One region of the Alteromonas sp. S005 genome, then DNA from elsewhere that is predicted to be linked to it. Evidence: riboswitches for the same ligand, from Rfam matches in the RefSeq annotation. Region 1 holds a riboswitch; the other holds the start of a gene.

Region 1 (3,198 bases):
GTTCAAGCTCTGCCCCTTTGTTTGTGCCTAAGTCAGCATTATCGATAATATCAACAAAACCGGCCGTGCCGTCATCACGGGTAACAACATCAAAATCACTTATCTGAGTATCTGTCCTGTCCATGTAGAAAATCGCAGCACGAGCAATAAGATCAGGCGTTAGCAATGGGCCTTTTACACCCACCTCATAGTTCCAGTTGTATTCTTCGTCGAAGAAACGCTGACTATCGTTCACTCGGCTGTCCGGGTTAAAGCCAGCGCCTTTAAAACCGCGCGAAATGCTGCCGTAGTAGAAGTGATCGCCTTGGGTGTATTGAAGCGCTACTTTTCCGCCAACCATGGTGGTGTCAAACGCGCGTGTAAGTTGGTTGTTATCGGCGTAGTCGAAGTCATAGTTTTCTACTCTCAACCCAGCTACAAGCACTAAGTTGTCCTTCAAACGGCTTTCAGTCTGAGCATAGATAGCGGTAGTCGTTGGGGTATATTCACTGGCAAAGTCACTATCAAGGTATGTGTACTGACGAAGTAACTTTTCTTCTGTGTTTTTATAAAATATGCCTAAGGTCCAATCTGTCATACCGTCGAAAAGCGCAGCACTGTCAGACGACACGAAACGCACCTCACCGGTTTGCGTTTCAACATCGCGGTAGTAAGCATCAAAAGATGTGTAACCCCAAGGGTGAAAACCCGTGAATGTCCAGTCTTCATCATATCCATAAGCAATGTTATGAGAGGCATGAGTGGCAATAAGTATGAAGTCCCCTGCGGCTGTACTCGTTGTTGAGCGTGCGCTTACTGCGTGAGTTTGATGCTCGTCAAAACCCGGCTCGTCAGACAGTGTTTTGTTGTCGTTATCAAGGGAAAATGCATCGTAGCCGTTGTCAATATCATACCAGCGGTAGGTAAGAGCAAGTGTGGTTCGTTCATCCACGCTGCCTTCAACAGCAAATCGCAAAGCAGTTTCGTCAATATTATTGGTATCGTTTCTATCTAGGAATGTATTCTCTACAAAGCCATCGCTACGGTTATGCACTAACGCTACGCGATAACCCCAGTCGGAATTGATATCGTTACCCGTTGCTCCCTCGATGCGGTAACTGTCTTTGTTACCAATGCGGGCTTCTACATAGTCTGGCGCGTCGCTACCCACGTTATTGCTGGATAATTTAACCGCCCCAGCCAGTGCACCTGTACCGTAAAGCGTAGCCTGAGGTCCGCGATAAACTTCTAATTGTTTCGTGTCAAAAATGATACCTGCTGCAGCAAGGCCTGAAAAATCAAATTCATCGACAATAAAGCTCACCGAAGGGTTGATGGGTTCAGCAAACTGGCTACGCTCACCAATACCACGAATTTGCACGAAGCGGCCACGAGACGCACCCGCCGCAAAATTAACATTTGGAATACTGTTTAACACACTGTCGATATGACTCGGCTGTCTGCTGCGAAGGCGCTCTTGGTCTAAAATAGTTGCGCTAGCACTTAGCTGGTCAAGTGTTGTTTGTCGAAAGTCACCAGATACAACAACCCGTTCAATGTCAGAAGGCGTGTTTTTTGACGTGTCGTTCACTGCAGATTCTTGTGCATAGGCAGCAACAGAACTTGCTAACAATGATAGTGTGAAAAGTGTTTTATACATGGGATCTCTTGTTCTTATTGAAGAAAAAAGATCCGGGTCTAACGGCAGGTGATAAGGCTATGCTGTGAACCATCCCTACGCCGGTATTATCCGGATCAGGTTTAAGGGTTCCCACAAGTGTGGATCTCAGACCGATAACGGACACCCCTTGGTATAGTGTTGAGCCACTCAAATAGTAGCCTCAACGTCTGCGACGGAGTCTACCAGTTCGATACACGCCGTCAAGCAGATAAGACATCAAGCTAAGGTTACAATATTTATAAGATATAAGGTATTGAAAGCCCGAGGCTATTCAGCGTCAATATTCATATTAAGACGACGTACTTCATCGTCAGTCTGTGCTTTTAACCCTTCTAGCGTTTTGCCGTGTGCTGTTGGTTGGCGAGTTTCCGGGTCAACCTTTACGAAAACGATGTCATCTGCAAAGCAGATAGTTTTTTTAGTAGCCTTGTTTCTCACCAAACAGCTTACAGTAATCGAAGTGCGGCCTACCGCCTTGGTTTCCAATCCAAACTCTACTATGTCACCCTGCATCGCAGGTGATTCAAAGCTAATTTCACCAATATGCTTAGTCACCAAACAATTGGTCTCTAACTGGCAAATTGCCCAAATGGCAGCCTCTTCGTCTATCCATTCTAACGCGCGGCCACCGAACAAAGAATTGGCGTAATTAAGATCATTTGGCATAACTAAACGCCGAGAAAGAAAGCGCATTCGAATTCCTCACAATAAATCGCTAATATAGCGTTAGATTATACCTAAAAAGTTGATTCATGGCGCTAACTCAATTACGCGAATGGCTTCTTGCCCCCTACAGTAAAAATAGCTGCGAAAATGGCTCACGTGTTACTACTCTACTTCACCGAAGAATGTTGGTTATTTCAGGCAGTAATAGCTTTTGTGAAGCTACTTTATCCAACCTTCGAAACTTAACCGATGAGGTGTCATCCTTAAGTATTTCGAACCTCACTGGCAACGCTTTAAAAGGAAAGATGCGAAAGCAAGTGCTTGGCGTCGAGTGTGACATTGCCATATTGGATTGCCGCGACGCTTTTAAGCCTGGTGACATTATGGCAGTAGCGGGTATTGTTAAGCGTAGTGGCTGCTTAATACTTATTTGCCCAAAATCTGACGAGTGGGTCGAGAATATATCGGTGCCGTTCTTATCAGAAGGGTTTACGCTTAACCATAGTCGATACCGTTCTCGCTTTATTAAGAACTTGCGTGAAAACCCATACGTGGGTTTTCATACTGAAATAGAAACTGTTCTTCCCGATATTTCTAGTTACTGTGTAAAACAAGAATCCATTCACAACGAGCATACACATGCCCGATTTCGCTCTAAAGAGCAAGAGCACGCGTACTATCAATTGCATCAGGCATATATGCTTAATTGCCTTAACGCGCTAATCACAGCGCCAAGAGGTAGGGGTAAATCATCCCTCTTAGGCCTGTTTATTGATAGCGTTATCAAAGAAGGTAAGAACGTTCTGCTTACCAGCGAGCGTAGTGAAAATGTAACTCATGTTTTATCCCGCTTTACAGAATCTGAAGAAGCA
Region 2 (3,198 bases), on a different contig from region 1:
CTATGCACCATACCGCCGGCAGCCTTATGCTAGGTGGCTCTAGTACGGGTTTAGTAAGGTGGCGGTTTGTCATGGCAACTCTACCTTGCTATCTACTGTGTGATAAAGCTGAGCACCCGACTGATTAAATGCATCAGCCATGTCTTTCATGCCTTTTTCTTTCTCAAGCTCTTGGGTTTCTGCTTGTTTAGCGACATCACGTACTTCTTGAGAAATTTTCATGCTGCAAAATTTAGGGCCGCACATAGAACAAAAGTGCGCAACTTTGCCAGAGGCCTGCGGCAAGGTTTCATCGTGATAAGCGCGAGCAGTGTGGGGGTCTAATGCAAGGTTAAACTGATCTTCCCATCTAAACTCGAAGCGCGCTTTCGACATAGCGTTGTCGCGTATTTGCGCGCCGGGGTGACCTTTCGCTAAGTCGGCAGCGTGAGCCGCTATTTTGTAGGTAATAAGCCCCTGCTTAACGTCTTCTTTGTTAGGTAAACCTAAATGTTCTTTTGGGGTTACGTAGCACAGCATTGCGCAGCCATACCAACCAATCATGGCGGCGCCAATACCTGAGGTGAAGTGATCGTAGCCAGGAGCGATATCGGTGGTGAGGGGGCCAAGGGTATAAAACGGCGCTTCGTGACAGTGCTTAAGCTGCTCTTCCATGTTTGCTTTAATCATGTGCATTGGTACGTGCCCTGGGCCTTCAATCATTACCTGAACATCGTATTCCCAGGCTATTTTGGTCAGCTCACCCAAGGTACGTAATTCAGAGAACTGCGCATCATCGTTGGCATCGGCAACGCTTCCAGGGCGCAAGCCATCACCTAGCGACAGCGCTACATCGTACTTAGCGCAAATTTCGCAGATTTCGTGGAAATGTTCGTACAAAAAGCTTTGCTGGTGATGGCTTAAGCACCACTTCGCCATGATTGAACCGCCGCGCGAGACAATGCCAGTAACCCGTTTTGCGGTAAGGTGCACGTACTCTAACAGTACGCCTGCGTGAATGGTGAAGTAATCCACTCCTTGCTCGGCTTGTTCGATGAGCGTGTCTTTAAACATCTCCCAGGTTAAGTCTTCGGCTATGCCGTTTACTTTTTCTAGCGCTTGATAAATAGGTACGGTGCCAAGAGGTACCGGGCTATTTCGCAGCAGCCATTCGCGGGTTTCGTGAATATTTCTGCCGGTAGAAAGGTCCATGATGGTATCTGCGCCCCAGCGCGTTGACCAAACAAGCTTTTCTACCTCTTCTTCGATAGACGAGGTTACCGCCGAATTCCCAATGTTGGCGTTAATTTTCACCAAGAAATTGCGGCCGATAATCATTGGCTCTAGTTCGGGGTGATTAATGTTACACGGAATAATGGCGCGGCCTGCGGCAACTTCCTGGCGTACAAACTCAGGCGTAATGGTATCGGGCAAATTCGCGCCGAAGTGCTCGCCCTTGTGTTGCTGCGTTAGCTCGGCGTCTTTAATGGCTTGGCGGCCCATGTTTTCACGTATGGCAATGTATTCCATTTCAGGGGTAATAATGCCCTGCCTTGCGTAGTGAAGCTGGGTGACGTTCTTACCTGCCTTCGCTTTTAACGGTTTGCGGCTGCGGATAAAGCGGAAATCTTCGGTAAAAATGTCGTTTTCACGCTCTTTCGCAAAGCTTGATGATACACCTGCTAGTTCGATGGTATCGCTGCGCTCTTCAATCCACTTTTGGCGAAGTGGGCTTAAACCTTTGTGCACATCTATGTTTTCTTGCGGGTCGCCGTAGGGTCCAGAGGTATCGTACACCGGAATTGGTGGGTTAGGCTCTAGAATGGGGCTTTCTTCGGTGCCACCGACTAGGCTGTCGTGCTGGTGGATAAGGCGCATGGTAACGCGGATATCGTCGCGGCTGCCACACTCGTAGTGGCGAGTTGAATTGGGATAAGCTTCGCCCGCTAGTTCATTTATGAATTGCTGAGCTTGTTGGCGTTGTTCGCGTCTGTTCGACATAGCATTTTACCTTGTAAGTATAGGTTCTAAAAATGCTTGTCAGGAGTGAAGGAGAATACAAAGTGTAAGTGCAGAAGGGGCTAGACCTTTTACGTTAGCGGGCTATTCAGATTAGGCTACGAAAATTACACGCTTAACCTGTGTTGATGTTCATTGGGTAACCCACTTAAACAACTGACTATGAGTGACTCAAAGTGTCGTAAAGCGTGGTGTGTTTAGCATCAACAGCTAAATAACTTCGCTTCACAATGCCAAGCTAGTGCTTGGTATTGCACACATTGCATTTTCTTGTTCCCTTCGCAGGTATTAGCCTGATCAGGTTCTACGGATCCCACTTTCGTGGTCTCAGCTTACTGGATTACCAGTGAAGCACTCCGACAAGTTGTTACTTTGATTCGTGTTAATTACACAACACAAATCAACAATTCCTTTTTACTATATCGTCAATGCCGAAAAGATTACAAGTGCTGAAGAGTAGGGAAATGCTAAAAGTCGCACTATGGGCGAAGCAAAATCATGTGTAATAAATCGCACATATCTTTAACGTCACCTTCGAAGTCGGTTGTTAGCGACATGGCGGTAATCGAATAGCCTTCTACAAAGGGTATGAATAACGCCACCGCTTTTGAGGCGTTGTCTGGTGTTGCAGCTACAGGGCTGAAAATAGCATTAAGCACCTGTGCAGATGATTGGTAATAGGCCTTTAAATACTGTTCAATGGCAGCATTTCTAGTGGAAATTGCCCAATATTCGCGAAATATACGACACATTTCTGACAATTCAAGTCCGTGGCATAAAAACGCTTTTACTAAGGATGTAAGGTCTTCATGTAGGGTAGCTTCAGACGTAAGTTTGGGCATTTCGCGCATTTCAGACAGGCACGATTGAAAGTAACGGTCGGCAAGAGTAACAAGCAAGTTATCTTTGTTTTTGAAGTAATACTGCACGTTGCTTAATGTCATATTTGCACCAGCAGCAACTTGCCTCATGGTTACACCATAGTCACCCTCATTTTTTAGCAAAGTTAATGCGACGTCTAATATTTTCTGTGATTTTTCGCTTTTTTTCATGCTGCCTTTGCTTATCAATTTTTTCTTCACTTTGAGTAATTTACCTAAAGCGCGGTGATTTTTCCAAAATAACGGCTTGATATTTTAGGTCGGATGACCTAATGTTTCAATGATTAGGTCGTATGACCTAATTTGTGGTGTTGAAGCC

Evidence for each region. A riboswitch is a leader RNA that binds a small molecule or an ion and turns the genes downstream of it on or off. The one in region 1 is predicted to bind thiamine pyrophosphate.
Region 2: linked by a shared signal. The riboswitch ahead of thiC (phosphomethylpyrimidine synthase ThiC) and the one ahead of V7R55_RS04210 (TonB-dependent receptor) in region 1 are both predicted to bind thiamine pyrophosphate.

Annotation. Positions count from the first base shown of each region.
Region 1 covers NZ_JAZETN010000002.1:370,189-373,386, reverse strand. The annotation lists gene V7R55_RS04210 (TonB-dependent receptor) at 1-1,639, opposite strand, end outside; TPP riboswitch at 1,695-1,798, opposite strand; gene V7R55_RS04205 (acyl-CoA thioesterase) at 1,928-2,353, opposite strand; gene V7R55_RS04200 (GNAT family N-acetyltransferase) at 2,413-3,198, shown strand, end outside.
Region 2 covers NZ_JAZETN010000004.1:203,588-206,785, reverse strand. The annotation lists gene thiE (thiamine phosphate synthase) at 1-73, opposite strand, end outside; gene thiC (phosphomethylpyrimidine synthase ThiC) at 70-1,980, opposite strand; TPP riboswitch at 2,256-2,367, opposite strand; gene V7R55_RS07600 (TetR/AcrR family transcriptional regulator) at 2,478-3,050, opposite strand.